DNA from 3 places in the Chryseobacterium sp. SG20098 genome. Region 2 is predicted to be linked to each of the others. Evidence: riboswitches for the same ligand, from Rfam matches in the RefSeq annotation. Region 2 holds a riboswitch; each other region holds the start of a gene.
The links. A riboswitch is a leader RNA that binds a small molecule or an ion and turns the genes downstream of it on or off. The one in region 2 is predicted to bind S-adenosylmethionine.

Region 1: it holds a riboswitch for S-adenosylmethionine, as region 2 does, so the genes downstream of both, RHP76_RS17015 (SusC/RagA family TonB-linked outer membrane protein) here and RHP76_RS17795 (alpha/beta fold hydrolase) in region 2, are expected to answer to the same signal.
Region 3: it holds a riboswitch for S-adenosylmethionine, as region 2 does, so the genes downstream of both, RHP76_RS14030 (TonB-dependent receptor plug domain-containing protein) here and RHP76_RS17795 (alpha/beta fold hydrolase) in region 2, are expected to answer to the same signal.

The regions. Positions count from the first base shown of each region.
Region 1 is NZ_CP134622.1:3,717,372-3,722,821, reverse strand. It holds gene RHP76_RS17015 (SusC/RagA family TonB-linked outer membrane protein) at 1-2,809, opposite strand, end outside; SAM riboswitch class I at 2,893-2,991, opposite strand; gene RHP76_RS17010 (type II 3-dehydroquinate dehydratase) at 3,235-3,642, shown strand; gene RHP76_RS17005 (hypothetical protein) at 3,717-4,157, shown strand; gene pckA (phosphoenolpyruvate carboxykinase (ATP)) at 4,208-5,450, opposite strand, start outside.
Region 2 is NZ_CP134622.1:3,870,575-3,876,024, forward strand. It holds gene RHP76_RS17790 (MGH1-like glycoside hydrolase domain-containing protein) at 1-1,657, opposite strand, end outside; SAM riboswitch class I at 1,846-1,952, shown strand; gene RHP76_RS17795 (alpha/beta fold hydrolase) at 2,013-2,951, shown strand; gene RHP76_RS17800 (ACT domain-containing protein) at 2,957-4,495, shown strand; gene RHP76_RS17805 (O-succinylhomoserine sulfhydrylase) at 4,620-5,450, shown strand, end outside.
Region 3 is NZ_CP134622.1:3,068,124-3,073,573, reverse strand. It holds gene RHP76_RS14040 (T9SS type A sorting domain-containing protein) at 1-276, shown strand, start outside; gene RHP76_RS14035 (alpha-amylase family glycosyl hydrolase) at 470-3,307, shown strand; SAM riboswitch class I at 3,397-3,502, shown strand; gene RHP76_RS14030 (TonB-dependent receptor plug domain-containing protein) at 3,596-5,450, shown strand, end outside.

The DNA.
Region 1 (5,450 bases), 150 kb from region 2:
CCTGGATATAAATTCTGAATTTTTTCAATCCTATTTTCTCAAAATAATCCTCAGGAAGTGTATATCCTAAGCTTACATTTTTAAGTCTTGCATAAGTACCTGAATACAGGAATCTTGAAGAGGTTGATGTCCAGTTATTTGTTGTTGTGCTCAATGCGGGAACATCTGTATATGGATTATCCGGTGTCCATCTGTTCAGTATTTCAGAACTCCACGCACGTCCACCGGCACTTCCGTTATGCATGATGGAAGTATAATCGGTATCTAAAATTTTACCCCCGATTTTGAATGTCAGTAATCCTGAAAAGTCAAAATTCTTATAGGTAATGCTTGTACTGATTCCTCCTGTCAGTTTCGGCAATGCGGAACCTTGCAGTAGTTTTGTTGCTTTTGAGTATTCCGAAGTAGTTCCTTCCACTGAATTTCCACTAGCATCGGTAGAAACTGTTTTCCACAATGGTTTTCCATTGCTTGGATCTACACCCACCCATTCCGGAATAAAGAAATCATATACAGAACCTCCTACCGTTAATAACTTTGTTCCCACCACAAGAGAACCTCCCGGTAATTTGGTTACTTTGTTGTTTAAAGTGCTTAGGTTAACATCAACATTCCATTGGAAATCATCATTCTTAATAGGTGTTGTGAACAATGAAAATTCAAATCCTGTATTCTGAATGGTTCCGATATTGGCAGGATAATCACTGATACCCAACGATGGTGCCACCGGCATATTAAACAGAAGATCCTGGCTTTTTCTTTTGAAGTATTCGATATTCCCTTTAACTCTGTTATTCAAAATAGCGAATTCCAATCCTACGTTTAAATTAAGGTTGGTTTCCCATTTCACATTATTAGTGGAAGTCTTTTCAAGAGTTGTACCCGGTTCTCCGCCAAGGCTGATAAATCTGTACAGCTCCTGATAAGCATAATAAAGCGGCTGTCCGTTAGGTCTAAGTAATTTATCATTTCCTTGTCCTCCGTAACTGGCACGCAATGTCAATTGATTGAATACATTCAGGCTTTTAATAAATTCTTCATTGGATATTTTCCATGAACCTCCTACTGACCAGAATCTCCCCCATCTGTTATCTTTTTCAAATCTCGAAGAGCTGTCTGCTCTTCCCGATGCAGATAAAAAGTAAGTATTATTGTAGTCATACTCTACTTTTCCAAGGAAACTCAATAAGCTTAATTTATTACTGTTTCCACTGAAACTTCCCAGCAGAGAAGCAGCATCCGGCTCATAGTAATAAGGCAGTGAAAACTGACTTCTTGTTCCTGAAATCGTCTGATAATCGTATTTGTAGAATTCGTGTCCTGCCAGTGCATTAACGTGATGCTTTCCAAACTTTTTATCGTACGTAAGGATATTACTGGTTGTATAAGATAGTGTTCTGGTATTGGTTTTCGTCACTGAACCTCCAATTTCCGCTCCTTGCCCAAGTAATGGATTTGAATAATAATGACCGTTATAATTCACCAAATCAACTGAGAAGCTTGTTTTGAATTTCAGTTCCGGCAGGAAAGTGAATTCCATGAATCCTTTTCCTGAAAAGTTATCTTCTTTATTTTCGTTTTTGTCTAATGGTAAAGTGGCAGCCGCATTCTGATTTTGAAGTGCATTTGTGGGCCTGTACTTTCCAAAATCATAAATCGGATTTCCGTCAGCATCTAAAACGTAAGTTCCGTCAGCATTTCTTTCATAATAAGGATAGAAAGAAGGAATAAACCTTGCGGCATTGATGATATTGCTCGCCTTGGAATCTGAAGAAGTTGGTGCCTGCTGAATACTGTTGGTATAGCTTAAGTTGACTCCAACATTTAACCATTTCTTCACTTCCGAATTGATTTTTAATCTGGTATTATATCTTTTAAAACCGGATTCAATCGCCATCCCTTTATCATCCAGATACCCTAGTGAAAAGAAGTAATTACTTTTATCACTACCTCCGCTGATATCAAGATCCATCTGGTTTCTTGATGCCACTCTCTGTAAAACATCTCTCCAGTCGTCATTCCAGAGTGGTGATGCACCAGGCAATAATTTCCCATCTGTTCCCACCGGTTTTGGATAAGCAGTTCCATATGGATTAATTCCAAGGGTAGAAACAAGATTATCCGTTGCCATCTGAGCAGCCTGCTGAGAAGAAACTTTACCGGACTGATATCCGTTTCTTAATGCTTCCCAATATAATTGAAAGTATTGATCCGTGTTTACCTGTTCATAATCTTTGACAGCTCTTCCTGAGAATCCCTGACTGATATTAAAATTAACTCTGGCTTCTCCTTTTTTCCCTGATTTTGTAGTGATGATAATAATCCCGTTGGCTCCTCTTGAACCATACAAAGCACTTGCTGTAGCATCTTTTAAAACACTTATAGATTCAATATCGCTTGGGCTAATGGAGTTCAGGTTTCCATCAAAAGGAATCCCGTCCACTACATATAAAGGATCACTGGAAGCACTGATGGAACCAATACCTCTGATTCTGATGGTAGAAACCGCACCTGGCTGTCCTGATGCACTGGTGGTCTGAATCCCCGCAACCTGGCCTTCCAATGCTTTGGTGATATTGGTTACAGGTCTGTTATTAATCTTATCACTTGAAATGGTCGCTACAGAGCCGGTATAGCTGTTTCTTTTAGCTTTTCCGTAAGCCACCACTACTACTTCATCAATCTCCTTTTCATGAAGGCTATCTTTTTTCGGTCTGGAATTCTGTGCACTTACACTGGTTACTCCCAGAAAAAAAGCAGCAACCGGAGGCATCCAGGCTTTAGAATTGAATAAATTTTTGCTAATCATAATCAATTTTAGTTATCATATATTAAAATTTAGCCCTTTGCAGAAAAATCAGCAAAGGGCATCGATAAATACGATAAACCAAATGCTTATTTTTCCTTAAAAGGCTGAACGTAACACCTTGCCCCACGGGTAGGTTGTCAAGACTTCACAGGGTCAGTTCCCTCCATCTTTCTTTATAAGCCGATCGAAATATGGTTGCAAAGCTAAAAACTTTTAGTCTACAAAACAAGTAGACTTATTTATTTTTCATGATAAATTTTCAAAAATTAACGTAATTTTTTAATAAAACCCATCACAATAAAGAGTTACAAGCTTTGCTACTTTCTTAAACATGACAAATATCATTATCAATAATTCAATACAACAAATTAAATCTGTCCAGAAATTTTTGATCTTTAATTGAAAAAAGTTTTTAATTTTATGGTATGAAAGTTTTGATCATCAACGGCCCTAACCTCAATCTGTTAGGCACAAGAGAACCGGAAATCTATGGAAATGTTTCTATGGAAAGCTATTTGGAAAATTTAAGATCCGAGTTCCAGACCCATGAATTAAAATATTACCAGTCTAATATTGAAGGAGAACTTATCAACAGACTTCAGGAGGATGATTTTGATGCCTTAGTAATTAACCCCGGAGCTTTTACTCATTATTCTTATGCTATTGCTGATTGCTTGAAAAACATTCGCAAGCCAAAAGTAGAAGTACATATCAGTAACATTTATAAAAGAGAGGAATTCCGACAGAAATCTGTAACGGCAGCCAATACAGATGCCGTTTTATCAGGCTTTGGAATGGATGGATATAGGCTGGCTTTATTAAGCTTGAAGTAATTTTGTTACTTATCCTTTTCCCATGAATTGCACAGATTTCTACAGATAATTATGGATAAGTATCAGAGTAATTTATGAAGATAAAAGATAAGGTTTATTGCAAAGACATTGGAATATATTCCGGGCAATTGACGAAAAGAAAAAACTATATCGTTGAAGAAAAAAATGCGGAAAATATAAGAATCTGGAATGACGAAGGAAAACTGAGGTGGTATTCTGATTTTTATTTTAGTTTAAACAATGAACCGGAAATAACTTCTATTCATATTGATGATGAAATTGAAAATATTGAATCTGATGCTATAGAAGTAAGCATTGAATTTTCCGACAAAACAAAATATGGGATGACCTTCACTACCCCGCAGTATTTAGATAAAATATTGGACAAAGAGTCTTACTTTTCTTCAAAACACTTTATGATTATAAAATACCTCACTGAAGAATCAATCAAATCAACCGTCCTAAAACTGGATGAACAGAACGAACTGATTGAAAACTGTAAAAAATATGAATAAAAAAAAAGCCTCATCACTGATGAGGCTTTTTGTATGTTGATTGGCAACTATTAGATAGTTTGTTCCTGCAATTGAGGTCCTGAAGCTACTAATTTTTTACCTTCTTCAGTATCACAATACTGCTCAAAGTTCTTGATATATCTTGAAGCAAGATCTTTTGCTTTTTCTTCCCATTCTGAAGCGCTCTCATAAGTATCTCTAGGATCTAGAATACCTGTAGAAACGTTTGGCAATTCAGTAGGAATTTCAAGGTTCATAATTGGAACCTGAGTTTTAGGAGCATTATCAATAGAACCGTCAATGATGGCATCAATAATTGCTCTGGTATCTTTAAGAGAAATTCTCTTTCCGGTACCATTCCAACCTGTGTTTACCAAATAAGCCTTAGCGCCGTGCTCTTTCATTTTGCCGATTAATGTTTTAGAATACATTGTCGGGTGTAAGGTAAGGAATGCTTCACCAAATGCAGGTGAGAAAGATGGTTGAGGTTCTGTAATTCCTCTTTCAGTTCCTGCCAATTTTGAGGTATAACCGCAAAGGAAGTGGTACTGCGCCTGATCTTCATTCAGGATAGAAACCGGAGGAAGTACTCCGAATGCATCTGCTGAAAGATAAACAATCTTTTTGGCATGACCTGCTTTAGAAGGCAATACAATTTTGTTGATATGATAGATTGGATAAGAAACTCTTGTGTTCTCAGTGATAGATCCGTCTGTATAATCTGCTACTCCATTGTTAACAACAACGTTTTCAAGAAGAGCATCTCTCTTGATGGCAGCGAAGATATCCGGTTCTTTTTCTGCAGATAAGTCGATAACTTTAGCGTAGCATCCACCTTCATAGTTGAATACTCCGTTGTTATCCCATCCGTGCTCATCGTCACCGATAAGGTATCTTTTAGGATCTGCTGATAAAGTTGTTTTACCAGTTCCTGAAAGACCAAAGAATAAAGCTACATCACCTTTTTCTCCTACGTTAGCAGAACAGTGCATAGAAGCCATACCTTTTAATGGAAGATAGTAGTTCATCATAGCAAACATCCCTTTCTTCATTTCACCTCCGTACCATGTACCTCCGATAATCTGTAGTTTTTCAGTAAGGTTGAACATAATGAAGTTTTCAGAGTTTAATCCCTGAGCTTCCCAGTTCGGGTTGGTAGTCTTTGATCCGTTGATTACTGTGAAATCCGGCTCACCGAAGTTTTCAAGTTCGTAATGAGAAGGACGAATAAACATATTAGTAACAAAATGCGCCTGCCATGCCACTTCAACGATAAATCTAACTTTAAGTCTC
Region 2 (5,450 bases):
TCCAGCTTGTTCCGTCTGCCTGTTCAAGATGCTGCCCGTCCTTTAGTTCCATATTCCGGTCAAAAGCTCCGATATTATCGAGACCAAGAAACCCTCCGCCAAAGATATTTTTTCCGTTTTTATCCTTTCGGTTCACCCACCAGGTGAAATTAAGAAGCAGTTTCTGAAAAACTTTCTCTAAAAATAATAAATCCGGTTTTCCGTTAGTTTTTTCATCAATTTTGAAAACACGGAAGCATGACCAGGCGTGTACTGGCGGGTTCACGTCACTCATATTCCATTCATAGGCTGGAAGCTGTCCATTAGGATGCATGTACCATTCCTTAGTAAGGAGCAAAAGTTGTCCCTTGGCAAATTCCGCATCAATGATGGAAAACGGAACACAGTGAAATGCCAGATCCCATGTGGCATACCATGGATACTCCCATTTATCGGGCATAGAAATAATATCCTTATTATGGAGATGATTCCATTCCGTATTTCTTACATATTCGTTGAAATTTCTTGGGGCTTCAAAGTTGGGATCACCTTTCAGCCATTTTCCAATATTGTAATGATAGAACTGCTTATTCCAGAGAAGTCCTGCAAAAGCCTGTCTCTGAACATTTCTTTCATCTTCGTTAACGGTATCATTTTGAATTTCTTTATAAAATTCTTCAGCTTCAGCCTGTCGCGTATTGAATATTTCATCAAACTTTTCAAAAGGCTCATCAGCTTCAGCCGGGCATAATCTGAATTCAAAAACTTTGGATTCTCCGGCACCAATAAGCTCATCAATCAGAAAAGAAGCTTTTGTCCCTTTCTTTGCGGGATTTATCGTATTCGTTTGATGGATAATATAATTATTGATTCCGTCTTTGAAATAAGTGTTTTCACCTGCAGGAGCTCCATAAAGCTTAGAATTGTTGGTTTCATTATCACAAAATACGCTTTGTGCATTGGTATTTCGGGAATAAAGTTTTTTAATGGAGATACTGTCGTGTCCAATATTGATACTTCCGTCATGAGAAGCATTAAGCTCTGCCTTATAGGTGTTGTATCCCCATTTCCAGTTATTTCTGAACCATGCTGTAGGTGCCACCACAATAGGTGCTTCATGCTGACTTCGGTTACAGACCGTTACTCTGGCAAGAATATCATTGTGATCGGCCTTGCAATATTCAATGAAAATATCAAAATATTCATCATTATCGAAAATTCCGGTATCGAAAATTTCATATTCCGGTTCCTTTTTACTGCGTCTTCCGTTTTCTGCAACAAGGTCATCGTAAGGAAATTCATTGATCGGATATTTATACACCATTTTCATATAGCTATGAGTAGGTGTATTATCCAGATAATAAAAGATCTCTTTGATGTCTTCCCCATGATTTCCCTGAGGATTGCTCAACCCAAAGAATCGTTCCTTTACCATTTTGTCTTTCTTGTTCCAGAATGAAAAAGCAAAACACAAAAGCTGCTTTATATCAGAAATTCCGGCAATACCTTCTTCTCCCCATCGGTAGGCATAGCTTTCTGCATTATTATGGTTGGTAAAATTCCAGGCATTCCCGTTCGGGCTATAATCTTCACGTACATTTCCCCACTGCCGGTTGCTTACATAAGGTCCCCAGTTTTTCCATTTGGTATCTTGTAATCTATCTTTTTCGGCGGTCATATCTCATCACTTTTCCATACGAAGTTAGTTTTTTTGAGAAGTAATTCCAATTTTTTTCATCTGAATAATTATTAATATACTCTTGGAATACTTGTATTTAAGGGCTTTTTTAAATATTAAAATAATTTTTTTTTGAAATTAAAAGAAAAGAACTACCTTTGCACCATTCGTTCATTCAAATATTGAAAATGTTATCAAGAAAGGTTGAGGGATTAGACCCTATGAAACCTTAGCAACCCTTTGCGCAAGCAAAGAAGGTGCTACGTTCTACCAAATAATTTTGGACAGATAACTCACTGAAGTTCTTTTCAGCCATTTCCTGTGGCATTTTCAATTGTATTAAAATTTAATAGAATTGAAAACAGAACTAAACTATATTAATCTTACGTATCAAACTCATTCCCAAAAGGAATACCATATCCCGTTGAGCTATCAGCTCTTTGGGAAAGATCTGTTTACAGCCCCTGTCATTTTAGTCAATCATGCTCTTACCGGAAATTCAAACGTATCCGGAGAAAAAGGCTGGTGGAAACAGCTGGTGGGAAAAAATCAGATTGTTGATACTGATCAATATACCGTTCTATGCTTCAACATACCCGGAAACGGATATGACGATTTTTTAATTGAAGACTATGAAGACTTTACTCCTTCAGATATCGCAGCGATATTTTTGAAAGGACTTGAAGCGTTACATATCAAAAATTTATATGCCATTATCGGAGGCTCTCTGGGAGGAGGGATTGCGTGGGAAATGCTTTCCAAGCAGCCGGATCTTGCAGAAATATTTATTCCTATTGCCTGCGATTACAGAACGCACGACTGGCTTCATGCACAGTGTCTGGTTCAGAAATTTTTATTAAATGATAAGGAAGAACCATTACAGAAAGCAAGAATTCATGCCATGTTGTGCTACAGAACACCGCAGTCGCTCAATGACAGATTTCAAAACCAATATAACCAGGACAAACAACGCCTGGAATCAGAAGACTGGCTGGTTTATCATGGTAATGCACTAAACGAAAGGTTTAGTTTAAAGAGTTACAAACTGATGAATCATCTCTTGATGAATATAAATGTTGTTGAAGAAGCACTGGAGAACATACAGGCACGAATGCACATGATCTCCGTAGATACAGACTTATTCTTCCCGGCTTCTGAAATCCGAATGTGTTTTGAAAACTTAAAAGAGAAAAATAAGGATGTGTCTTATCACGAGATCCAATCTATACACGGCCATGATGCCTTCCTAATGGAATATCAACAATTAAATAATATCATTAAAAACATTTTATAGAAGTAATGAAAAATGCTAACGAGATAAAATTTTTGAAGAACAGATCAATCGTCAAATTTGAAGGAGAAGATTTCCTGGGAGAAATCGGTATTGACGGACGAATTTTTAAAGCGCTTACTTTAGCGCGTATAAGTGTAGGTGTAATCTCTCAGCAGGCTGTAGAGAACGGAATTTCTATTCTGGTGCATGAAAATGATGCAGAGAAAGCAGTGGCTTGTCTTATTGATGAATTCGAAGCAGAAAGAAAGTCAGGAAAAGTTTCCCAAATATATAGTATCAATAATGTTTCTGTGATTGGTTTTGTTGCAGAAGATTTCAATAAAGTTTTTGCAGAACTTGCCAGAAACAATGTTTTTCCATTGCTTTTGAACCAGGTAGCAGGAGAAAACAGAGTCAATATCGTAGTGACGTCTTCACAGGATGAAAAAACAAGAAACATCATAGAATCTGAAATTTTCAAAAAGCCAAAGACCGTTCATCTGGCCATTATTGGCCATGGAAACGTAGGGAAAACCTTGATAGAACAAGTACTTGAATCTGCAGAAGAGATTAAAAAACGCAAAAAAATAGACCTTAAAGTCGTTGCGGTAGCCAATTCAAAGAAAATTGCCTTCAACAAAAAAGGATTTGATGCCCATTGGAATGATGAGGTTTTAACAGCAGAGCATCCGTCAAACGTGGAAGAACTGATTAATTTCTCTAATGAAAATCAACTGGAGAACCTGATTGTTGTGGATAACACGGCAAGCAAGGATTTTGTTAAAAACTATCACGCTTTGGCAGAAAACGGGTTTGATCTGGTTTCTTCCAACAAAATTTTCAATACCCTTCCGATTGAAGAATATAGAAAACTAAGATATACGTTGAATAAAAACAACAGACGGTATTTGTATGAAACCAATGTAGGAGCAGGATTACCATTAATTGACACCATCAAATTGTTACATCTTTCTGGAGAAAATATCACCAGAATCAAAGGGGTATTCTCAGGAACACTGAGCTATGTTTTCAACAATTTTTCTTTAAGAGATGATAAATTCTCAACCATTATCAACGAAGCTTTGGAAAAAGGATATACAGAACCGGATCCGAGAGAAGACTTATCAGGAAACGATGTAGCAAGAAAATTATTGATTCTGGCAAGAGAATTAGACTTAATCAATGAATTTGATGATATCAGCATTCAAAATCTGGTTCCTGAAAATTTACTTGAAGTTTCAAAATCAGAATTCCTTTCAAGACTAGAGGAGCTTGACGAAGAATACCAGAAAATAAAAGAAAACCAGGAACCCGGACATGTATTGAGATATGTAGGTGATCTGCACGGAGATTTACAGAAAGATAAAGGTGAACTGGATGTAAAACTGGTTTCTGTTCCTGCAACTTCAGCATTGGGACAACTGAAAGGTTCAGACTCCATCTTTGAAATCTACACAGAAAGCTATGGAGAAAATCCAATCGTGATTATGGGAGCCGGAGCTGGTGCAAAGGTAACCGCAAGAGGAGTATTCGGAGATATTTTAAGAGTAAGTGAAACAAAATAATATTTAATGTAACAATCTAATAATGTACCAGTTTACCAATAATTGGTGTCGTTATTCTGAGCAAAGCGAAGATTTTAATTGGTACATTGTTAGACTGCTATTTTGGTAAATTAATTAAAACTATATGGAAAATTTTGAAACATCAGCAATAAGAACCCAGACGGAAAGAACTCAGTTTGATGAGCATTCTACGCCGCTCTATCTTACCTCCAGCTTTATATTTCAGGATGCAGAAGATATGAGAGCAAGCTTTGCAGAAGAAAAACCAAAAAACTTATACAGCCGTTTCTCTAATCCAAACGTAACCGAGTTTACAGATAAGATCGCTAAAATGGAAGGTGCAGAAGCAGGATATGCCTTTGCAACAGGAATGGCAGCCATCTATTCTACATTTGCAGCATTGTTAAACGCTGGAGATCATATTGTAAGCTGCCAGTCAGTATTCGGGTCTACCCACACTTTGTTTACCAAATATTTCCCGAAATGGAATATTGAAACCTCTTATTTCAAAGCAGAAGATGCAGCGAATGTGGAGCAATACATCAAACCTAATACAAAGATCTTATACCTTGAAACTCCTACCAATCCCGCTATTGAAATTCTGGATCTTGAGTTTTTCGGTCAGATCGCCAAAAAGCATAATCTTATATTTATTGTAGATAATTGTTTTGCAACACCTTACCTTCAGCAGCCTATCAAATATGGTGCAGATATTGTGGTACACTCAGCAACGAAACTGATTGACGGACAAGGAAGAGTTTTAGGAGGAATAGCGGTAGGAAAAGAAGACCTGATCAGAGAAATTTATCTTTTCGCAAGAAATACAGGTCCTGCATTGTCTCCTTTTAATGCCTGGGTATTATCAAAAAGTTTAGAAACATTGGCGATCCGTGTAGAAAAACACTGTGAGAATGCCTTGAAAGTAGCGGAGTTTTTAGAAAGCCATCCTAATGTT
Region 3 (5,450 bases), 800 kb from region 2:
AGATGCATCAAGCCTACTTCTTCTTTGAGTACTTCAGAAACCAAACTGAATCAATCTGTAATTGGAATGTATCCTAATCCTACAAAAGGAATTCTTATGGTTAAAGCTGATTCAGGGATTGAAAAAGTAAATGTTGTGAACGCTGTAGGACAAAGAATGAATGTGCAGTTCTCGGATCATCAGATCAACATGACTGAACTTCCTTCAGGGTTGTATATTGTAGAATTAAAATTAAAGAATGGACAATCCATTTCTAAAAAGATTATAAAGGAGTAAGCGGATCTCAATACCAAAGATTTCGCCAAAAGAAATTAGTTCATTACAATTACTTTTATTGGAAGGCTCATGAAAATTTCATGAGTCTTTTTTTATTATTTTTCCTCCGAAAAAATAGAAATATTTGATGAATACCGAAGAGGAATAGTGGTCATGAAGAAAAATTTATACTATATTCGATAAAAAATAATAAATGAAAAAGTTTTATTCTGTTGTTTTTCTGTTGATTACCATGGCTGTATTCGGACAGATCAATTATACAATTTCTCCTGATCCGTTCAACGAAACAGATGCGATCACGCTTACTGTTCCCGGGGATCAGATTGATGAGTCTGCGTGGGGCGTTTCCAACAATGCCATTTATATCTGGACCTGGTCGTTTGATACCAATTATCAGAACAGTCAGGATTGCCCTACCAATGGCAGCTGGAACAATTCCAATGATCTTAATAAGCTGAATTATAATGCAGCAACAGATAGTTATTCACTCACTTTTACACCAACTTCTTTTTATGGAAGAACAGGAATCGGAAGGTTTGGGTTTTTATTAAAAGATAAGACGGGATCACATCAGACTTCACCCGATATTTTTGTAAACGTAGGGACTTTAAACTTAACGCTTACAAATCCATTAGCGAACAGCCTCACTTCAGTTCCTACGGGAAATTCCATTACTATTACGGCGACGGCAAGTACCAATGTTACATTTCAATTAAAAGCTAACGGAACTGTTGTCAATTCAACAACAACGCCTTCACAATCTTATTCTTACAGTTATACGGTTACTCAGGATGCAAATATGGAACTTGTGGCGACACAGGGAACCAATTCCAAAACGGCAGCATTCATTGTACAGGTTCCGAGAAATGTTGTTTCCCAGGCAATACCCAACTGGATCAGACAGGGGATCAATTATCATCCGACAGATCCAACCAAGGTGGGATTGGCTTTATATGCTCCGGGGAAAAATTTTGTACACGTCATAGGAAGCTTCAATAACTGGACGGTGAATGATACCTATTTAATGAAAAAAGACACCACAAATCCCGATCTGTACTGGATTGAACTCAATGGAATCACTCCTCAGCAACTTTATACCTTCCAATACAGAACAAATGATTTGAGAAAAGTAGCAGACCCTTATTCCCCACAAATTTTATCTTCTTACGATGACCCGTGGATTTCGGCTTCTACCTACCCGAACTTACCAGCATTTCCTGCCGGGCAGGGTTTTGAAGTGTCAACATTTAAAACAGGCCAGACCGCTTATAATTGGCAGGTTACCAATTTTCAAAGACCTGCGAAACAGGATCTTATAGTCTATGAATTATTATTGAGAGACTTTACTCAAGAAAAAAACTGGCAGTCATTGATTGATAAAATCTCGTATTTAAAGAATTTAAAGATCAATGCTATAGAACTGCTTCCCATCATGGAATTTGACGGAAATCTTTCCTGGGGATACAATACTTCTTTCCATTATGCATTAGACAAAGCCTATGGAACTCCGGAAAAATTCAAAGAATTTGTAGATTTATGTCATCAGAACGGAATTGCAGTCATTCTGGATGTAGCGTTTAATCATGCTACAGGACGCTCTCCTTTAGTTAGACTTTGGAATATTGATCCTGATGGTGACGGCTATGGTGATGTTGCACCGAACAATCCTTACTTTAACCAGGTACCGAAACATTCATACAATGTCTTCAATGATTTTAACCATACAAGTCTTTCAACGCAATATTACGTTGAAAGATGTCTTCAGCAATGGCTTACGGAATATCACATAGACGGATTCCGTTGGGATTTAACCAAAGGATTTACGCAAAGCTGTTCTGAAAATGATGAGGCCTGTACCAATGCCTACCAGCAGGACAGAGTGGATATCATGAAAAATTATGCTGATAAACAATGGGCCATTGATCCCAATTCTTATATGATCTTCGAACACCTTGGAACTGATGCAGAAGAACAGCAATGGGCGAATTACAGAATAGCAGAAGGAAAAGGCGTTATGCTTTGGAATAAACAGACCGATCCTTACAATCAGAATACGATGGGCTATCAGGAAAACAGCAACTACGACCGTATGAATCACAGTCTTCACGGATTCACCAATATGAGTGCCGTAGGCTACGGAGAAAGCCACGATGAAGAAAGACTGATGTTTAAAAACCTTGCATACGGTGCAGCGAACGGAAGCTATGATGTAAAAAACCTGAATACCGCTCTTGAAAGAATGAAAACTTTCGGGGCCACGTTCTTTACTATCCCTGGTCCGAAAATGATCTGGCAGTTTGGAGAATTAGGTTATGAATTCAGCATCAACAGATGTGCGAATGGTACCATCGACAGCGGATGCAGAACCGATGAAAAACCTGTAGCATTCACTTTAGGATATGATACCAATGCGAACCGAAAAGCAGTCTATGATACATGGGCTAAAATCATCAACATCAGAAACAGTCATCAGGTTTTTAAATCTAGAACTTACAGTATAGAATCCAATAACCTTACGAATGATCCTACTGGTCTTATCACAAGAATTTATGTGTATGATGCAGCTATTACAACAGGAATAAAGAATGTTGTCGTATTGGCCAATTACACGACTTCCGCACAGAATGTAGTGCCTTATTTCCCTTACACTGGTCAATGGCAGAATTTAATGGATAACAGTATTTCGAATATAGTTTCCACAACGGCTCCGATCACTTTACAGCCCGGAGAATTCAGAATCTTTGGAAATTATGCAGGTGCGTTGTCTACTGTAGATACCAATGCGGTCAACAAATTATCTCTTCAGATTGCGGATAATCCGGTTCGCAACGGAATCGCTCACCTCGTTTTCAATAAAGCAAAAAAAGGTGAAATTTCAATTTTTGATATGACCGGTAAAAAACTGGATAATTTCAAACTGGATAAAGAGAGCGGAACTTACGATGCGAAGGTTGATTATCCAGCAGGCACGTATCTTGTGCAGTTGAAATCAGATACAGGAATAGCCATTCAAAAGATGATTATTGAATAAAATAAATTATAAAATAATAAAGGCAAATTTGCGGATCAGCAGATTTGCTTTTTTTTGTAAGTTCAAAAAAATAGTCTACTTTTGCAGTAGATTTATCAAGAAAGGTGGAGGGATTTGGCCCGGTGAAACCTTAGCAACCTACACGGTTCCAGAAGTGTAAAGGTGCTAATTCCAACCCTTTGGGGGAGATAAGTGAAGTCAATATTCTATATAAATTCCATTTCTTGAAGTCTTGTGTATCTGCGGAAAGATCCGTCAGATTCGTATTATTAATTGGCAAGAATAAAAATGAAAAAATTAAGCACAGCTGTATTATTGCTTGGAGCAATTCTGGTCGCGGCTCAGGAAAGTGAGGAAAAAGGAAATCAGATCGAAGATATCATCATCGTCGGAAACCGTAATGTCAAAAGAACAAAGCTGGAGACACCGGTTCCTGTAGATGTAATTAATATCGACAAAATCCAGAGAAGTTCTCCCCAAATGACTGCTCAGGATCTCCTGAATTATGTGATTCCATCGTTTAATGCAGTGAGACAGTCTGCTTCTGATGGTACCGAACATATTGACCCTGTTACTTTAAGAGGTATGGGACCCGATCAGGTTTTGGTGTTGCTTAACGGAAAGAGAAGACATTCTACTTCTTTGGTAAATTATCAGAATACCGTGGGAAATGGTTCTGTAGGAACAGATTTGAGTACCATTCCCGTAATTGCAATTGATAGAATAGAAGTGTTAAGAGACGGAGCAGCTGCGCAATATGGTTCTGATGCCATTGCAGGAGTGATCAACATAATTCTTAAGAAAAATACAGGAGCTTCAGCAAGCCTTACCTATGGATTAACCGGAAGAAATGATGGTGATACTTACCAGGCAGGAGTTAACTATGGAACCTCATTAGGAAAGAAAGAAGGCTATATTAATCTTTCATTACAGCTAAGTCACAGAGGAAAAACCACTAGAACGCAAAATCACGACCTGGATATTTTCGGGGATAATTTTGCCTATGAATTTGCTGGTGATGCTGAAGCCGTAAAAGCTGCCAGAGCTGCAGATGATGCAGAAATTGCAAAAAGAGGATTAACACGTGATGATTTTAATTTTCAGATCGGAGATGCCCAGATCAGACAGGGACAGCTGTTTTTCAACTCAGAATATCCTTTTAATGATCATTTTAAACTCTATTCTTTCGGAGGTTTCAGTATTAAAGAAGGAGAAGGGTTTGGTTTCAGAAGACTGCCGAGCGAAAAATCTAATGTAGTTTCATCCATTTATCCGAACGGATTTCAGGCTACTCTGGCCTCTCAGGTATATGACGTTTCTTATGCTGTAGGTGCGAAATATAATGTTAACGACTGGCTATTTGACCTTAGTAACACCTTTGGAAGCAATACTTTCAATTATAATGTAAACAATACGAATAATGCTTCTTTGGGAGCAAAATCTCCCACCCGTTTTTATGCCGGAGCGCATAGTTTTCTGCAGAATACCATTAATCTTGATGTTTCTAAAAATATAAACCGTTTCAATATTGCTTTCGGTGGTGAGTTCAGGTTTGAACAATACCAGATTAAAGCGGGTGACGAAGCATCCTATACCCAATATGACATCAATGGAAATGTTGCCACTGAAGGATCAACAGTGCTTGGTGCAGGCGGATCTCAATCCTTCATCGGATTCTCTCCCAACAATGCCTTGAAGAAAGACAGACATTCCACGGCAGTATATGCAGATGTTTCCTATGATTTGGATAAAAAACTCAACATTGACGCTGCTGCCAGATTTGAAAATTATTCAGATTTCGGAAATACCTTGAATGGAAAACTCGCTGTACGATATGAGTTTGTAAAAAACTATGCGGTAAGAGCCGCTGTTGGGACAGGATTCAGAGCACCATCATTGCAACAGCAGTATTTTAATAATTCCTATGCGGATATTTCTACCTCGGGTTCAAAGATTGTTACCAAAGGAATATTCAGCAACGATAGCGAAGCCGCTAAAATTCTTGGATTTGATAAACTCAAACAGGAAACTTCTGTCAATGCAAGTGCTGGATTTACGCTTAAACCTTTAAACAACTTGACAATTACTATAGATGGATACTGGATCAAAGTAAAGGATAGAGTTGTGATCACCAGCAATATAA